DNA from 2 places in the Lysinibacillus parviboronicapiens genome. Region 1 is predicted to be linked to the other one. Evidence: a T-box and tRNA genes for the amino acid it is inferred to sense, from the RefSeq annotation. Region 1 holds a T-box; the other holds one or more tRNA genes.
The links. A T-box is a leader RNA that pairs with one kind of tRNA and senses whether it is charged. The one in region 1 lies ahead of serS (serine--tRNA ligase), so its partner is inferred to be a tRNA-Ser.
Positions count from the first base shown of each region.

Region 1 (9,919 bases):
TTGCTAAAGTAGTTAGTTTAAGTATATTACTTCACAATCTGCTAATTGAATGATTCAAAGCTATCAACGTTACACTTGTATCATTTTGGATTATTACAATAGCATACTTTTAAAATCACATTTAAGTAATGCCATAATAATTTCATCTGAGTACGCATCGTTATAATATAAGGATTGACGTAAGACTCCTTCTTTTACAAACCCAACCTTTTCATACGCTCTTATTCCACGCAAATTATGGCTAAATACTTCTAACTGTAAACGATTTAATTGGAGTTGTTCAAAAACAAATCTTAGAACAATTTTTGTAGCTTCAGTACCATATCCTTTTCCTGTTAATGAAATAGAAGCCATCGATATTCTGAATCCTGCTTTTTTGTTCGCCTCATCTATATCGAAAATCGATAACTCCCCGATCATTTCGTCAGTGCCTTTTAAACAAATAGCGAAATCATAGCGACTTGAATCATTATTAATATTTTCAATATGTGTCTTAATTTGAACCAGTGAAAAATTAGAATTCGTTCCAGTCATATAACGTATTTCTTTATCCATTGTATTTTCTAATATAATAGGTGCATCTAACTCGCAAAGAGGTCTTAAATAAATTCTCTCACTCTCTAATCTCATTTTAACTTTCTCCTTAATTGTTTTTTTACCATAATACTACTTCAACACCATTCTAAAAATACCTGCTTCTTCAACTAACCTGCATCGCTAGTTCAATTGTAAAGTTCTATTCAAACAATGGAACTTTTGGGTCTATTCCATAACAATGAATAAGCATAGCGTGTAATTGCCCTCTGTGATGATAAATGTGAGCTACAATCTCTAACAACCATTCATATCGTGAGTATGTAACACCCCAATAAGAAGTAACTTCCTCTTGAAGTTCGACTTCTGTGAAATTCATCAATTTATCTTCTAAAAATTGATGATTTTTTATCAATGCTTCTTTAATCTCATTTAGACTTTTATATGAAACACTTGGATAAAATTTGTTCATCTTGTCTTGAGATGCCCCGTCCGAAATAAGCGAATCCGCTTCACAAATAATAGCAATATGTTCTAACAGCTCTCCTATGGACTGCTTATTAGGCGTAGGCCTTTTTTGCAAGTCATTTTCTGTTAACTTTTCTATCATTTCAACAATTGTCGTTACAGCGACTTTAATTTGATGTAATGCACTCTTACAATATATATTCATTTTATCCTCCTTTACATCAATCCTCTATTCAACTAAACTGCACCGTTAGCACAATTAGAAAAAAGAGCTGCCTAAGCAGCTGCTCAATGATCTTTAAGTACGCCACCGTTATGGATTACCCTATTTATTAATTTCCTCAAGCATATTTCCCATGACAAAGTTGTGCAAATCCACCTTGTTCACCTATTCTAACATGTTCCTCCGATACAACCCCCACCCAGAATTTTCGGTTCATGATATGCGCCCTCTAGCGTTGCACAAATCGTTCCACATTTTAAACCCAAAAGAAAACGAATAAAGACCAGATTTACATACGGTCTCTCTTTATAGTAAGTGGCTGGTATCTAAAGACCATTAATAGTCCTTACAATGTAAATGGTTTGAAAAAGTAAACGTAACAAGAAAAATAGACAGTACCCAAAATAAACCGGTACTGTCTCATTTTCTAAGTGCTTATTAAACTAAACTGCACCGTTTGTACAATAAGAAAAAAGAGCTACCTATGCAACTCAATGATCCTCATTGAAAGCACCAAGTTAATTTAAGTGTATTCATTCACAAATGTGCAAATAAGATTACAGAGCAAGGTCTATCAAGCAAGAGTATAAGAATATTAAAGAATGCGAATTTTTATACCGAAAACACCTGATGAAAAACAAATACTCAAAATCAAGAAAATGATTCCCGCTATAATTGAAATGAATCCAATAGCATATTTGACTTTATCTTTAAAAATTTTGCATAGGATTTTATAAATAACAATGCCAAGGAATCCACCTAATCCATTCAAGATTATATCATCAATATCAGTAGCACCTACTTTAAATAAGTACTGCAAGATTTCAACTGCCACACTAATAATGACGCTCCATAAAGTGTTAATGAATATCCTTTTATTGTGATTGAACAAAATCAAATAGATACCTAATGGTATAAATAAAACCATATTACCCAGGACATTAATTAATGAAATAAAGTATTAATCCACACCTGTTAGATGTGACTTTAGTGGTAGTAATAGACTAAATTCTATTCCTATTTTTGCTAGTTCTTATTCATTTTTTTACTTTTTCTTTTAACAGTAATTCTATCACTTTTAGATTCTAAAAATTACTTTAGGTATTCAAAAACCTATCTTTTCATTAATAAAATTTATGTAATTCTCTTAAATAGTCAAATTGCCAATCACCTTCCAATCTTAATTCATAAAATAAAAACAAGATATATTATTTTGAAGTAACCAATACCTATAACTTTCTGGGTCAATCACATATGAAAAAGGGAGGTGAAAAAATCGGACCCACAAAAATTGATTGGCGACAGTTGTTGTGAAAATAATCAAGTTTTTTGGCGTATTAAAGCTATTGATGTAGGTTCTATTCAACCTCCTCCAGTTGTTATCCCTGAAGGAACTATTATTCCAATAATAAATAGATATTTCTATATTGTTGCAGAAGATATCGATTTAACAAACGGAACAACCCTTCCTGCTAATTTATTTACAGATGATAATGGCGATCCCATAACAGAATTCAAACTTTTTAATCCCAATGGATATGTCAATCTTTACATCAATGCTGTGATGCAAGAGGGTGGTGCCTATAAAATAACCCCAGATTCGTTAACTCTTAACCCATTTAATGCAACTATTTTTGCTGGAACCCCAATAATTATAGAATCATTGGGGTTCCAACAATTGTGAAACCAAAACTTCTAAAAGTGTTTTATCCCTTGAAAGGAGGTGAAAAAAATGGCACTTTCAATTATTAATATTCATGTAAATGTTAATGGTACATCCACAAGATTTTTTGATGTGTTAGCAGCAGATTTAACGGTTGCTGATGGTACTACAGTACCTGCAACTGCCTTTCTAGATGATAGTGGAACTGCTGCAACTGCTTTCCCAATAGTAACGAACGGCTACTATAATTTCTATGTCAACGGCGTAATGCAAGAAGGTGATTCGTATACAATTTCTGCAACAGAATTAACTTTTAACGGTGTTACTGGCACAATTTCTGCCGGAACTCCATTAGTAGTAGAAGCTGTAGAATTAGTAACACAAACGTAAAGCCTTTCTTTTTCTATTTTGGTGCTTAGGGTCACTTTTATCCCAGTGGCCCTTTAATAGTGTCTTTCCTCAAACTGTTAAGTAATTAAATTCATTATCGAGCACTTCCTAGTCATCAAAATGATCATTTAATTCCAATGGCCCTTACGTTTTATTGTTACACACTATTTAATGTATACATAAACTAAAATCTGGACAAAATAAGAGTGTCTATAGTGTTCTCACACTACCTCAAGGCTACAGTGATTTCCACTGCAGCTTTTTTTATTTAAGTATGAAGTAACGCCTAACATCCTGAACATTAATTTTAACTAATTCTTTATAATATAAGAGGAGGAATATCCATGGAATTCAAAATTGAAAAAAAAGAGAAGTTTAATATAGTAAGTGTATCGAAAAGAGTGTCAATGTATACAGATAATAAAGTTGTTTAATTTTTAATAAGGTCATATGAAATATAATAAAGTTATTTAAAAATATTAGCCATGCTATTCAACAAACCCATATTGTGGAGTAACTTGTAAAGGTATTAAGGATTCGAAAGGATTAGCGCGAAATGGTCATTTTATTGGGTTGTGTATTTCATCCGGAATTAACCGGAGATTCAAGAATTCTAGAATATTTTGTATCCTATGGTATAGCTTGCAAAATCTGTTTTCATATAGTACAGTATTGTTAAAATTTAAATAACTGAACACGATGATGGGAAGTAGTAGCAAGCACGTTTTTTTTAGAGAGTCAGCGGGTGGTGGAAGCTGATAAAAGCACTTGTGAATCCGTCCTGGAGTTGCGCAGTCGAAGTGAGTAAAGTAGGCTGTTGCCGGTTGAAATGCCGTTATGAGATAAGTGGATTAGGCGAATGTCTAATCAATTAGGGTGGCAACGCGGGTAGCTCTCGTCCCTTTCATGGGATGAGGGCTTTTTTGTGTTCATTTATAAAACCTACTCCCATCATTATTAATCTACTGGAGGTATGAACTATGTTAGATATTAAACGCGTCCGCGACAATTTCGCGGAAATTAAAGAAATGTTGTTAACACGTAATGAAGATTTAGGAAATTTAGACGACTTTGATGGCTTAGACGCGAAACGTCGTGAGTTAATCGCTAAAACAGAAGAACTTAAAGCTGAACGTAATAAAGTATCTGAGCAAATTTCTGTGATGAAGCGTAACAAAGAAAATGCAGATGCAGTAATTGCACGTATGCGTCAGGTAGGCGACGAAATTAAAGAGCTAGACATACAGTTAAATGATGTAGAAGATCGCTTCAAAGATATGATGATGCGCTTACCAAATGTTCCGCACGAATCTGTGCCTGTAGGGACAACAGAAGATGACAATGTTGAAGTATTAAAATGGGGCGAAGTACCAACTTTTGATTTTGAAATTAAAGCACACTGGGACATTGCTACAGATCTTCAAATTGTAGACTTTGAACGCGGCGCAAAAGTAACGGGTAGCCGATTCTTATTCTATCGTGGACTTGGCGCTCGCTTGGAACGTGCATTAATGAGCTTTATGATGGATTTACATGCAGAAGAGCATGGCTATGAAGAAATGCTACCACCTGTCATTGTTAATCGTGATAGCTTGACGGGTACTGGAAATCTTCCTAAATTTGAAGAAGATTTATTTAAATTAGAGGAAACAGATTATTTCATGATTCCAACAGCAGAGGTATCTGTAACAAACTTCTATCGTGATGAAATTTTACTGGCTGAGGCTTTACCACAAGGCTTTGCTTCCTATAGTGCGTGCTTCCGTTCAGAGGCAGGCTCTGCAGGCCGTGATACACGTGGTTTAATCCGTCAGCACCAATTTAACAAAGTGGAATTAGTACGCTTTGTAAAACCAGAGGAATCTTATGAACAGCTAGAGTTGTTAACAGGTCATGCTGAAAAAATACTGCAATTACTAGGCTTACCGTATCGTAAACTAAAAATGTGTACTGCTGATTTAGGTTTTACTGCAGCGAAGAAATATGATTTAGAAGTTTGGATTCCTGCACAAAACATGTACCGTGAAATTTCTTCTTGCTCTAACTTTGAGGATTTCCAAGCACGACGAGCGAATATTCGCTTCCGTCGTGAGCCAAATGCAAAACCAGAATATGTTCATACATTAAACGGTTCAGGTCTTGCCATTGGTCGTACAGTTGCTGCTATATTAGAAAACTACCAACAAGCAGATGGAAGCGTAGTTATTCCAGAAGTTTTAAGACCATACATGGGTGGTAAAAAAATAATTGCACCAAAATAAATAACGGGTAAAAGCTATTTTAGATATCCTTTAACAGGTAATTATGATTTACAGATGCTTTTAATCGTATCGGGTGGTATAAACGCCGTGGAATTGAAAAAAATGCTTTATTATTTCTTAAAGGAAATTTAGCGAGACTAAAAAAGATGTTACTATAATCAAGGATAGGTGCATAGTGGGGATCTTACTCCTCCCACTGATTGCTAGTTGAACCAATCGGGCTTCTACGGTCAGTTGTTCGATTTACTGACCGTTAATGCGGGATACAGTTATACTTCCATAAGTGGGGATCTTACTTCCCCTACTGATTGCTAGTGGAACCAATCGGGCTTTACGGTCAGTTGAGCGACCATAGCTTTTACTGACCGTTAAAGCCGGAAAACCTAAAGAATTGGAGTGAATGGCATGAAAATTACCATTGATAATGAATTAGCTTTACGCACTGTTGCCGTAGAAGACGCGCAAGCAGTTTTTGCCCTAACGGATGCCTCTCGAGAATACTTACGCGAATGGTTGCCATGGCTTGATTTTACAAAAGAGGTAGCCGACTCAAAGGCTTATATAGAAAGCTGTATCTCTGGCTTCGAAGCACAGAGTAGTCTCTCTCTTGTTATTATTTTCCGACATGAAATTGTAGGTATTGCTGGCTTTAATGCCATCAACCCTTCGAATAAAACTGCCACGGTAGGTTATTGGCTGAGTAAAGACGCACAAGGACATGGCATCATGACAAAAACCGTAAAAGCTCTAATGCACTATGCTTTTGAGGAGCTACAGCTCAATAAAGTAGAAATTCGTGCAGCTGTAGGTAATGTGAAAAGTCGTGCTATTCCTGAGAGATTAAACTTTACAATAGAAGGTACGATTCGTGACGCTGAATGGCTGTACGATCGTTATGTGGACCATGTGGTATATGGCATGCTCGCAAAGGAATGGCAGGCATTGCTATAAGAGTTAGCACCAATATTATGCGTTAATCGGCATATATCGCCGCTTATACATGCTACTTCACCGCTTGCTGTCCACATATTTACAGGAGTGTCCTAAAAAATAGCTACCTGACACCGAAGTGTCAGGTAGCTATTGTCTTTATTGTTCAACTGGTTCTTTTATTTCCTTTGTTAGCTCAGGCGCTTGTTGTTTCCCTAAACCTACCGCAATTTGCTCAAGCTCGGGACGCAATGTATGCTTACCTGCATAGCTTTCAATCAATTCCTTAACATCAATCCCTGAGGTTTCTTTCAATGATTCCTGGAGTGTTGACATCAAGTTTGTTGCGTACGACGTCACCTTATTGGCACCGCCACCGCCTTCTCCACCACCAGTATCCACTACTGTAATTTTGTCGATGTTGCCTAACGGGCTAGCCAGTTCTTTCGCATATTCAGGCATCATGCGTACAACCATATCCAGAACAGCTGCTTGGCCGTAATATTCAAAGGCTTCGGCAATTTTGCGTTTCGCCTCGGCTTCAGCTAGACCACGCAGACGGATAATATCTGCATCTGTCTCCCCTTGGGCACGCTCAGCATCGGCTTTTGCCATACCGTCTAATCGAATTTTCTCCGCTTCTGCTTTCGCTAACGATTCAATACGATATTTTTCAGCATCAGCTTGCGCGAGCTCACGACTTTTTTCCGCTGCTGCATTTTGCTCCACTGCATAACGATCGGCGTCTGCCTTTTTCTTTACTTCTGAATCATATTGCTTCTCGCGACGTAAAATCTCTTTTTCTTCTAGTTCAATTTGCTTTTGGCGCTCAATAATGCGAATTTGCATCTCTTGCTCGGTAACTTCCTGTTTGGCACGGGCTGTTTCTAGTTCATATGCTTGGTCCGCTCGAGCTTTGGCAATATCCTGCTCGCGACGGAATTCCGCTACCTTTAATTGGTTTTCTTTTTCCGCTTCTGCAATTTCTGTGGCACGCTCTATTTCTGCTTTCTGTGCCTCTTTAGATGCTTCTGCACGTTTAATGCGTGTTTCCTTTTCTGCATCTGCTGTCGCAATATCTGCGTCACGTTTCACCTGTGCGATTCTCGGTTTACCAAGCGAATCTAAATAGCCGTTTTTATCACGTACATCTTTAATCGTAAAGGATACAATCACAAGGCCCATCTTCGCTAAATCCTGAGAGGCTACACGCTGAACCTCCTGCGAGAATTTATCACGATTTTTGTAAATTTCCTCAACAGTCATTGAGCCTAAAATAGAGCGTAAGTGACCTTCTAATACCTCACGCGCCTCACCTTCACGCTCTGATTTTTGCTTCCCTAAAAACTGTTCAGCCGCTGTGGCGATTTCTGTAATAGAGCCGCCAATTTTGATGATAGCTGTACCATCTGCCATTACGGGAACTCCTTGCTCCGTATACACTTCCGGTGTTGTTACCTCTAGTTTACTTGATAATAGACTGAGTGGCTGTGCTTGTTGGAAAATTGGGAAAACGAATGTACCGCCCCCACGTATAATTTTGATGCGATTTCCTGACTCATCCTTATGTACATTTTTTGAGCCAAGGTAGCTTCCTGTCACAATCAGTGCTTCGTCAGGACCAGCCGTACGATACTTCGTCACATACAATCCTACAATGGCGATTAATATAAATGCTACAACCCCTACAACAATCAAAATACTCGTCATATTACTGTCTCCCCTTTAGATAAATTTCTTTTCATAGGCTCTCACCAGTAGAGTACCTTCTTTCACTTCCACAATAAGCACCGTTGTATCATAATCGATAACCTCATTGTCAAAACCTGCTGCTCGCTTGGAAATCATGCCACTCGCCGTCTCTATCACAACTTCCCCAAAGCCGTCTGTTGGTATTGGTACGATTACCCTCCCTAATTGACCACCAAGGGATTCTTCCGTATAAGCTAACGAGACATCAGCGGATCTCAGCGGAACAAGAATAAATAAATAAAATAGTGCACTTAAAATACTTCCGATGATAATAGCAGCAACGATATTCCATGCGCTTGAAAATAAGGCTAGCTTCTCTAATATAAAACCTGTTGCTGACATCATCGTGATGAATGATAAAATCACACTTGGATTTAGAATGGGTAGTCCATCGCCAATACCTTCCACAGCATCTCCAAAAAACATGAACAATATTGTAGCAAGGCCAGCAAAAATTAACACCACCAAATAAATCTGTTCAAGTGAATAGCCAAATAGCGTCAAGTTGTTCACCCCTTTTCATCGTATTACCTACTATACGGATACACGCCCCTATAAGTTTCATAATATTTTACATTTTTCAAAAAAACGAATAACTTTACAACGTATAAGTCATTGGCGCAACTATCTTTTTTCATTATTCTATGTATTAATTTTTTATTTACTTTTCTGGATATTGAACGATTCGCAACTGTACATGATGCCGACCATAGCGTGCAGCAATTCTTTCTGATTCAACCAGAATATCTAATTTGTGGCCTTTAATGGCACCACCTTTATCAGCAGAAATTGCCCTAAACGACTCATAGGGCGTTTTAATTTCGACAATTGTTCCTAACGGGATTACTGTAGGGTCTACCGCCACGATTCTTAAACCATGATAGTAAATTGTTTCACGAACATTAATGCCTGTTGCGGTTATACCACTACAGCCTGTACAATCGGAACCGTAATACGAAGCATTAAATTGCTGCCACTCAGCTTGATTGCTTGCTACCTTGTCATGATGCACAATTATTTTTGTATTCTTTTTTGAATAGCTAGCACGATTTTGATGGTCTTTTTTTAATCTAAGCTGCTCTATTTGTAGCTTTTCCTTATTCTTTAACCTTTGCATTTCTTGTTGTCTTTGTAGCCTTTCAGCTTTTAATCGTAGTGCTTGACTGTTGATTTTTGTAACCGAGTTCTCATACTTGCTCTGTGCCGAATTTTGCATGACAACTGTTAAATTATAGTTATTATTTTCAATGTTATTGTCATCTTCGTATAATAGGACAAAGATTATTAAAAAAAGAATAACCCATATTATTGAAATTACTGTTATTGCTTTCATAAAAATACCTTAAACTCTACATTAATACTGGCACATGATTTGCATCAAGGCATATTTATTAAAGTGTAGAATCGAACCTTTTTATATTAATTTATTTAATAGATTGTTCTTATTATGTATTATAGGTATAAAAAATTGATGTACAGATTAATATTGATGATTAACATTTATAAAAGTTCATATTTTTTAAGAATGTCTCTACTGACTTTGCCGCCTCAATTTCTAAATGCTGCATTTCCTTAGAAATGATTAAATTTATATTTCCCATTTCTTGATAAGCTAATGCCATCGCATAACGATCAATAGTACTTCTATTTGAATTCCCATCTTTGAAAGCTTTCATTGAATCCCCTTCCCTTCAAAAA
Region 1 is NZ_CP073713.1:1,606,170-1,616,088, reverse strand. Features, by position in the region: gene C9J31_RS07590 (GNAT family N-acetyltransferase) at 94-630, opposite strand; gene C9J31_RS07585 (DinB family protein) at 737-1,207, opposite strand; partial or broken gene C9J31_RS23565 (EVE domain-containing protein) at 1,347-1,442, opposite strand; gene C9J31_RS07580 (VanZ family protein) at 1,821-2,162, opposite strand; gene C9J31_RS07575 (DUF4183 domain-containing protein) at 2,493-2,909, shown strand; gene C9J31_RS07570 (DUF4183 domain-containing protein) at 2,958-3,278, shown strand; T-box leader at 3,969-4,184, shown strand; gene serS (serine--tRNA ligase) at 4,259-5,539, shown strand; gene C9J31_RS07560 (GNAT family N-acetyltransferase) at 5,945-6,490, shown strand; gene C9J31_RS07555 (flotillin lipid rafts scaffold protein FloT) at 6,629-8,179, opposite strand; gene C9J31_RS07550 (NfeD family membrane protein) at 8,195-8,725, opposite strand; gene C9J31_RS07545 (3D domain-containing protein) at 8,883-9,554, opposite strand; gene C9J31_RS07540 (hypothetical protein) at 9,715-9,897, opposite strand.

Region 2 (9,919 bases), 1.6 Mb from region 1:
TACTATACCACAATATTTTCAGTTTGCAAGCCATTTATAAAAAATAGATTAAAAAAGTTATTCCTAGCACCCCAGGAATGCCTAACACCGCAATTGTAATAACTGAAAATAGATTGATTGGTACATTGTAGCCACTATAGCCAACAGCTAAATGAATAATGAATAGGAGTAAAAAGGCAAAAGCGAATCGAAACCAAAAAACCGATAAACCTTCTAATACTTTTCCTAACTTAATGTGCTTTCCTACTATATAAAGAAATAGAAGCACTACAGGTACACTAATACTAACTATTACAATCCACGGCATAAACTTGCCCCCTTCAATAATAATTATGTAAGTGTATGATTTCTGTATCGCTTCTATAACTCTAACAACTATTTTTTAATTAACACTCGTCGAATTCTCGCTTCTTTGAACAGATAATAATGAATACTCTCCGCTGCTTTTCGTTGTGCAATTATTTCTAGATCATAATCATCTAATAGTTCTTCAATTATTTTCGTTTGTTGTAAATCTTCTTTCGTTTCTTTAATAAGATCTACAAGCTTTTCATCAAATTCCTTTTTTAGCTTTCCTTTATTGCGGAAGAACATCTCAATCCCTCACTCATAACTCTCGACGGCCTTCCATTGCCTTCGATAAAGTTACTTCATCAGCATATTCTAAATCTCCACCCACAGGTAGTCCATGTGCAATACGTGTTGTACGGATGCCAGATGGTTTCACTAGACGTGATATATACATAGCTGTCGCTTCGCCTTCAATAGTAGAGTTCGTTGCTAAAATAAGCTCTTGTACCGTTTCATCTTGCAAGCGTACTAAAAGTGAAGCTACATTGATATCCTCTGGGCCAATCCCATCCATCGGCGAAATGGCTCCTTGCAGTACATGATACATACCGTTGTAATCACGCATTTTTTCCATCGCAATAACATCTTTTGTATCTTGTACAACACAAATAACAGAAGCATCCCGTTGTTTGTCTGTACAAATATGGCATGGATCTACATCGGTAATATTGCCACAGACAGAACAGTAGCTTAAATTACGCTTTGCATCAATTAAAGCCTTCGAGAAGGCAAGTACGTCTTCTTCCTTCATTGTTAACACAAAAAACGCCAGTCGAGCCGCGGTTTTCGGCCCGATCCCTGGCAATTTCATAAAACTATCGATTAGTTTAGATATGGGTTCTGGGTAGTACATGTTTTTACCTCCTAGAACGGAAGGTTCATGCCTTGTGTGAATTTGCCCATTGTTGCATTTGTTTTTTCATCTACTTTTTTAAGTGCTTCATTTGTTGCAACAACGATTAAATCCTGTAGCATTTCGATGTCGTCTGGATCTACTACCGAGGCATCAAGATTCACTTCAACTACTTCACGTTGACCTGTTACAGCTACTTTAACCATACCGCCACCAGCAGTACCTTCAAATTGCTCAGCATTTAAAGCCTCTTGAGCTTCCATCATTTCTTTTTGCATCTTTTGCATCTTTTTCATCATACCTTGCATATTTCCCATTCCACGCATAAACATATTCCTCCTAAGTATTAGTCTTCAATTATTTCAACAAAATCTTTACCGAACAGCTTTTCCGCTTCCGTCACAAGTGGATCCTGTGATGCAAGTGGTTGTGAATCATCGATAAAGGGTTCTTCTGGCATTTCTGCCGGTGGTGGTTCTAATAACTCTACATCCTGATCATTTGCTGGCTGGGCTTGCTTTTGGTGCATACCATGATCACGAATGAACTCTTCACGCAACTTTAACCAAGTTTCTTCAGGCGTACAAAGCATTTCATACATGGTGCCCGTTTGCCCTGCAATTAATTGTGTGAAGTGTGCTTTTAACGCATGATTATCAGCAACCATTTGACAATGAATATCATACTTGAATTTTAACACAAAAGCACTCGAAGATGCGGCAACAGGTTCAGCTTCTGCTAATAGAGCCGATTGAGATTTTTGCATTTGGTTCAATGCTTGCGCCCATACAGCTTTAATACGTTGCACATCCTGCTTTGTAGCGTCCTTTAATATTTCTTGAATACGTCCAGTAGGTGCCTTGTAGCCATTTGGATTTTTCACACGCGGTCGTTGCTCTTTAGCAGCCTGCGGCGTTTGCGCCGGCATACCATTTTCCAATTGGGCCGATAATTGCTGAACCAATTGTTCAAGTGCCACTATTTTTTGCGCAAGCTCAGGACTCACCGTTGTTTCTCCCGTAGTGCTCACCTGATGAACTACTCCACCTGAAAATTGCGTCATTTTTAGCAAAGCTGTTTCTAAATAAATTTTTGTATGATGCGAGAACCGCATTTCTTGCTGTGTTTTCGCTAAGATGTCAATATAACCGTAAAGCATATCAGGCGCAAAATCATGTGCCAAAGCAAACACACGCTCCTCCGGCGATACTAGCTCTAATAATTCTGCTAATCCATCACTCGTTTGTAATAGCAATAAGTCGCGGAAGAATGTAATTAAATCCTCTGATAGACGAAGCGGGTCCTTCCCATCGGCAATAAGTTGTTCTAATAATGCTAGCATTTGTGCCACATCTTTTACCTTTAAAGCATCTGCTAAATCATAAAAAACTTCTTGGCTGATTGACCCCGTAACAAGTAGCGCATCTTCCAGTTTTAAAAGCTCACCACTGAAGGAAACGACTTGGTCTAATAAACTTAGGGCATCTCGCATACCACCTGCTGCAGATTGCGCTATAACCTTTAAACCCTGTTCCTCATATGGTAACTCAATGTCTTCTAATACAACCTTCATCCGTTCAATAATATCGTTGGTTGAAAGCCGTTTAAAGTCAAAGCGTTGACAACGAGAAATAATCGTCGCTGGCAATTTATGCGGCTCTGTCGTAGCTAAAATAAATACAGCGTGTGACGGTGGTTCTTCTAATGTTTTTAAAAGGGCATTGAAGGCACTCGTCGAAAGCATATGCACTTCGTCAATGATATACACTTTAAACCTGCTACTCGCAGGAGCAAAACGAACTTTTTCAATAATGTCACGTATTTCTTCAACGCGCGAATTGGATGCAGCATCAAATTCTATTACATCTGGATGAGAACCATCTGTAATGCTTAAACAAGTTGCACACTCATTACAGGGCTCATTTGACGGTGCACGCTCACAGTTTAATGCCTTCGCAAAAATTTTAGCCGTACTCGTTTTCCCAGTACCACGTGGACCAGAAAACAGATACGCATGTGTCGTTTTATTCGCTAGGAGAGCATTTTGTAGCGTTCTTTTGACATGCGCTTGACCTGACATCTCACGGAATGATTGTGGTCTATACACACGATAAAATGCTTGATACGTCAATGAATTCCTCTCCTCTTCTTTTTAAATATGATAGCTCTATTATAGCATTGGCTGCTTTATTAATAAAACCGCGTCATCACTTTTTACATAGAAAAAACGCATCCGCCTACAATAGACGAATGCGTTTGAATTGGCAATTAATGCCGTGCACCTTTCTTCGACAGCCGCACATAAGCGTTACTCTTGTCGTTAGCTCAGATTAGGCAACCCCGCGGCACATGAATAATACCACTTAATGCTGCTTCCTTCCGGACCTGACATAGTTCATGGGTATCCATTGCGCAGGACCCAATCGTCAACACTACGTGCAAAAGGCAGACCAAACAATACGGACAGCCTCAATAAAGGAATTCAGTCTCGCTAGAGCGGATTGCGAGTTACAGGACACCGCTACCTTCCCACCTAGCACGGCAATAACTAGTATACTTTCAGTCTTCATAAATTGCAACGAATTGCACTAATTATTTATATTTTAAATATTTCTCCTCAACATAAAAAAATTATTTTTTTTAAAATCTAAAAAAGTTTTAGAAAAAGATTGACGTGGAAATCAATATATGATAAATTAGTTCTTGTCGATAAGACATTGCAACAATATACTTTGGAGGTATACCCAAGTCTGGCTGAAGGGATCGGTCTTGAAAACCGACAGGCGGGTAACACCGCGCGGGGGTTCGAATCCCTCTACCTCCTCCAGTTTTTAAATCCGACTACATGATGTAGCCGTTTTTTTTTGCCTAAAATTTGCAACTCATACTTCTAGATGCCACTTCCACTTAGGTTGTGGTATTTTTTTATTAGATATCTCACTCGACTAATATAGATTAGGGAGGATACTTGAAAATGTATACGAAAATTCTTATGTCTCGTGGTACTCTCACATGGGTTTTTATGATTGCTTTATTTACTGCCGTCGGTAGTGAAATAAAAATTTTGCCATTCTACGATACAACTTTTCGCTTTGGGTTAGGGAGTATCATCTTCTTTTTATGTACTCTACTTAAACCTACACCCATTATCTTAGCAGGTGTGATGACAAGTATAGTGACTACAATCTTTCGAGTCACAATTAATTACAGCACGCAAGATATTTCATTAATTGATAGTATTTTTGCCCATGTGCCTGCAGCTATATTTTACTTATTGTTTGCTATATGCCTACATCAATTAAATATTCATCAATTTCGTGAAAAACCGTTAAAGCTTGGGCTCCTTGTAGCCTTTAGCGAGGTCATTAGTAACCTAGGTGAACAGCTAGCACGTTTTCTTGTACAATCGTATAACTTTGTTTTTATACACGACTTTCTCATACTGTTAGCCGTTGCCCTGCTTCGAAGCTTTTTTGTGGTTGGAATCTATAGCTCCATTTTAATCGCTGAGCAAAAGAAACGTGTACAAGAAATGCTGAATGTTGGCTCTGATTTATATGTAGAAACTTTATATCTAAAAAAATCAATGAATCATATTGAAACGATTACAGCTAGTGGTTTTGATTTATACCGACAATTAAAAAATCAGGGCTATCGTGCGGAAAGTTTACAAGCTCTTCATATTGCCCAGGAAATTCACGAGGTAAAAAAAGATTCACAACGCATTTATGCAGGTATTTCAAAAATTGTCGGTGAGAAGAGTTACGGCTCCATCCGATTGTCAGAATTATTACATTATATAGAGGACGGTAATCGTAAATATAGTGAGTTGCTTGGTAAAGACATACTATTTAAAATCAATTTTGATATAGATTTTCAAACAGAGGAGCATATTGCATTGCTCGCTCTATTAAATAATTTAACAGCTAATGCTATAGAAGCAATTGAAGAACATGGCGTTATTTCTATTGCTATTCAACAGCAAGAGGATGATACTGTAATAACCGTATGTGATAACGGTAAAGGTATTTCACAAAGTGAGCTCTCTATTATTTTTGAGCCTGGCTATACGACTAAATATAATGTTGAAGGTGTGGCAGCAACTGGTATTGGGCTCTCACATGTAGCCACACTAATAGCAAAATTAAACGGTACAATTACTGTAGAATCACATAACCAAAAAACAATGTTTAAAATTATTATTCCTACACAAACTATTCAAACGGGAGAGACTTAAATGAGGTATTTTATTGTAGATGATGACCGTGCAAGTCGGGTCATGCTAAAGCAAATTATTGAAGATAGTAGTTTAGGTACCGTCATTGGGGAAGCGCGTAATGGTGAAGATGCCATACCGCAGATATTAATGACGCAGCCTGAGTTTGTGTTAATTGATTTACTTATGCCAAAGTTAGATGGTATTGCAACAGTAGAACATCTCATTCAAAATCGCTTTGAGGGACAATTTATCATGATTTCTCAGGTAGTGAATAAGGAAATGGTCGGTGAAGCGTATGAGCAAGGTATTGATTTCTTCATTCATAAGCCCATTAACCGAATTGAAGTCGAAAACGTTTTACGTAAAACAACAGAGCAATTTCGGCTAAAAAACTCACTGTTGGTGATACGGCAGTCACTTACTAATATTGAAATAAGTGAACAAAAAAATCATAAAGCGACATCCCGTGATCATATTCAATCCATTTTAAATGATATGGGTATTGTCGGAGAAATTGGCAGTGAAGATATAATTGCCATTATTGAGACGCTGTTAGCACATCAGCACAAGATTGCACCCCTACCTCCTTTAAAGGAACTATATGAGGAAATTGCAGCTGTCACCAAAACAACTCCTGATGATATATTGAAGGAAAGTAAAGCTATAGAACAGCGGGTTCGTCGTACGATTTTAGCAGCGATGATAAACTTGGCCAATTTAGGTGTTGTTGATTACACAAACTCGGAATTCGAATACTATGCACCACGATACTTTGATTTTAAAGAGATTCGTCAGCTTATGAAGCAAATTGAAGATCACGGAAATCGGAAGGCAAAGGTGAATATAAAGAAGTTTATTCAAGTGTTATATTCAGACATCTTAACAAAAATAAATTAAATTTATCGGATTTTGTCGGATTTCATAAGTCCTCCGTATTATTAAAGTAAGGCGTGTCCTAAAAATTTTAATATTAGGAGGAACGGAGATTTTGAAAAAGAAATTTAAGATCAGTTTAGCCACTCAAATTCTAATCGGTTTGACTTTAGGAATCATTGTTGGTGGTATTTTTTACGGAAACCCCAATATTGAAAAATATCTACAACCACTAGGAGATATCTTTCTACATCTGATTAAGATGATAGTTGTTCCGATTATCATTTCGACATTAATCGTAGGTGTTGCTGGAACAGGCGACATGAAACAGCTTGGACGATTAGGTGGGAAATCACTTATTTACTTTGAAGTCATTACAACAGTCGCAATTGTTGTAGGACTACTTTCAGCAAATCTATTCCAACCAGGTGCTGGTGTGAATATGAACGAACTTTCTCAAGGGGATATCTCGAAATACGTTTCGACAACTGAGGAAGTACAACATGAAGGACCTTTCGATATTATTGTAGGTATTGTACCAACAAATATTATCCAATCTATGGCTGAAGGCGATATGCTTGCCATTATCTTCTTCTCTGTCATCTTTGGTCTAGGTGTTGCTGCCATTGGGGATCGAGGTAAACCAGTGTTAGGCTTCTTCCAGGGTGTAGCGGACGCTATGTTCTGGGTAACAAACCTTGTTATGAAATTCGCGCCAATTGGGGTATTTGGTTTAATTGGTGTAACCGTTTCCAAATATGGATTTGCTTCCCTAGTACCACTTGCTAAGCTCGCTATACTTGTTTATGGAACGATGCTATTTTTCATTTTTGTCGTTCTTGGCATTGTAGCAAAGATTGCAGGTATCAGTATTTTCTATTTAATCAAGGTATTAAAAGATGAGTTAATTTTAGCATTCTCCACAGCGAGTTCGGAGGCTGTATTGCCACGAATTATGATGAAAATGGAGAAATTAGGCGCACCGAAAGACATCGTATCTTTTGTTATTCCAACAGGTTATTCCTTTAACTTAGATGGATCAACACTGTACCAAGCAATTGCGGCATTATTCATTGCACAAATGTATGGAATACACTTAAGCATTGGTGAGCAAATTACATTAATGCTAGTATTAATGGTTACATCTAAAGGGATTGCAGGTGTACCAGGCGTATCATTCGTTGTACTTCTAGCAACTTTAGGTACTGTCGGCATTCCGCTTGAAGGCTTAGCATTTATTGCTGGTATCGACCGTATTCTTGATATGGGACGTACAGTTGTAAACGTAATCGGTAACTCACTAGCATCATTAGTAATGGCGAAATGGGAAGGCCGTTTTGATAAAGAAAAAATGAAAAATTACTTTAAAGAAAATGAAAATTTAGCATAAGCTAAATAAGAAAATCCTCACGATGTAGATGGGAACTGCCCCCAAAAGTATAGACAAATAAAAAAAGCATCTTCGATTGAATTCGGGTTTAGATACCTAAACTTCAATTAGGAGGTGTTTTTTCTATGGGAACAAGAGTGAGTTATCCATACGAAGTAAAAATGAAGGCTATTGAGATGCGATTGGCTGGTATACCAACGAAGCAGGTTTTAATTGAATTAAATATAAGGCATAAAACACAAGTGGAAACATGGATGCGTTGGTATAGAAACGGAGAAATACACCGATTTGAACAACCTGTAGGTAAACAATATACCTTTGGTAAAGGTCCTGAATATGAGAATGAACAAACAAAATTAGTAATGGAGAACCGTTATTTAAAGCAACAAATTGAGGTTTTAAAAAAGTACGCAGAGTTGGAGAGGAAGTGGTTGGAGAAGTAGCTGTACAGTTAGTAGAGACGCTAAAAGAAACGTTGTGCGTGAAGGATATATGTGCACATTTAGGAATTGCACGATCTACCTACTATCGTTGGAAACAGGCATCTGCGGATGCAAGGTCTCGTCAGGCGATTGAACGACATATTGGAGAACTCTGTCGTGCGCATAAATTCCGATATGGTTATCGGAAAATTACTGCACTCTTACGCCAAGAAATACGCGTGAATCATAAAGTCGTGCAACGTATCATGCAAAAATATGGTTGGCAGTGTCGAGTAAAAGTAAAAAAACGGAAACAAACTGGACAACCCTACTATATCGCAGATAATTTATTGAACCGTAATTTTGAGGCAACTGCACCTTTACAAAAGCTCGTTACCGATATTACTTACTTGCCATTTGGTCAGAAACAATTGTATCTTTCAAGTATTCAAGATTTATATAATGGCGAGATTATCGCCTACTCGATTGGTGATTGCCAAGATACTGATTTTGTGTTGAATACCTTATCCCAACTAGGTACTTTACCCGATGGGTGTACACTACACAGTGACCAAGGTTCGGTGTACACGTCTTATCGATATCAACAGGCCGTAAAAGGGAAAGGCATTATCATGAGCATGTCCCGTAAAGGTACGCCCGCTGACAATGCCCCAATTGAATCATTTCATTCTGCATTAAAGTCTGAAACATTTTACTTAGACAATTTAAGGCGTACTACGACGGCAATCGTAGAACAAACTGTCAAAGACTATGTAAAGTATTATAACTATATCCGAATACAAGCGAAACTAAACAACCAGTCGCCGGTACAATATCGACAACTGGTTGGGTAAATGCTTTTTTGATCTCTGTCTTATATACAGGGGTCAGTCCCATGTGCATCGTGAGGATTTTTTTATTTGGCTAACACTTTATCTAAATATGCTAGGATGGACTCTTTACCTTTTGAATGCGCTTCTTGAGCTCGCACTTCGTCCTTTTCAACTTTTGCCTCTGCAGCGACAACGATATGCTCCGCATCTTCCTGTGGTACTACAAGGACACCATCGACATCTCCAATAATATAATCACCCGGTTGAACAGTTACGCCACCTATAGCAATGGGTACATTTACTTGACCGCCACCATTTTTATTGCCCGCTGCTACTGTTGTTCCAAGTGAAAATACAGGGAAATCTAGCTCCCGAATAGCTGCAATATCACGAATGACACCATCCACTACAAAGCCTTGTACACCAATACCTTTCGCTAGCGAAATAACAAAATCGCCTGCCACTGCGCGATTCCTATTTCCCTTTGCATCGATCACTAAAATATCACCCTTGTTCGCAGCTCGAATGGCTTCTAGTACGGCACCATTTTCGCCATCGGGTAATCGAACAGTAATAGCACGTCCGGCAATTTTAAAATGATCTGCTAATGGTTTAATATCACTACCTAGATTCGTATGCCCTCCTGTTGCATCAGAAATCGCTGTTGTCGGTAAATGCTTAAAACTTACTTCCACTTTTGTCATACATAACACCCCTATTATGAATTTATAAAAGTCTTACACAAATATTGTAAATAATACATGCCCACATTTACTAGTGTATTTTATCCTCTTCTATATTTAGATTCATACAATATGGCGGAAACAGATGGAAATAAATCATTTGTATATGTTACTGTTAGGAGTAAATGAAAACTAAAGAAAAAGAGGGTTATATGGATAGTCAAAAGTTATATGAACAACGTAATCAAATTATCGCTGCTTTTCTAGTCGCTGCTTTCATTGGTTTATTTAATGA
Region 2 is NZ_CP073713.1:42,303-52,221, reverse strand. Features, by position in the region: gene C9J31_RS00230 (pro-sigmaK processing inhibitor BofA family protein) at 35-307, opposite strand; gene C9J31_RS00225 (YaaL family protein) at 376-594, opposite strand; gene recR (recombination mediator RecR) at 608-1,204, opposite strand; gene C9J31_RS00215 (YbaB/EbfC family nucleoid-associated protein) at 1,216-1,530, opposite strand; gene dnaX (DNA polymerase III subunit gamma/tau) at 1,551-3,335, opposite strand; RNA gene ffs (signal recognition particle sRNA large type) at 3,479-3,746, opposite strand; tRNA gene C9J31_RS00200 (tRNA-Ser) at 3,939-4,031, shown strand; gene C9J31_RS00195 (ATP-binding protein) at 4,179-5,441, shown strand; gene C9J31_RS00190 (response regulator) at 5,442-6,320, shown strand; gene C9J31_RS00185 (cation:dicarboxylate symporter family transporter) at 6,412-7,686, shown strand; one part of gene C9J31_RS00180 (IS3 family transposase) at 7,812-8,085, shown strand; one part of gene C9J31_RS00180 (IS3 family transposase) at 8,085-8,962, shown strand; gene C9J31_RS00175 (RraA family protein) at 9,025-9,645, opposite strand; gene C9J31_RS00170 (DHA2 family efflux MFS transporter permease subunit) at 9,837-9,919, shown strand, end outside.
Region 2: it has a tRNA-Ser gene. The T-box ahead of serS (serine--tRNA ligase) is inferred to sense a tRNA for this amino acid. The anticodon was not compared.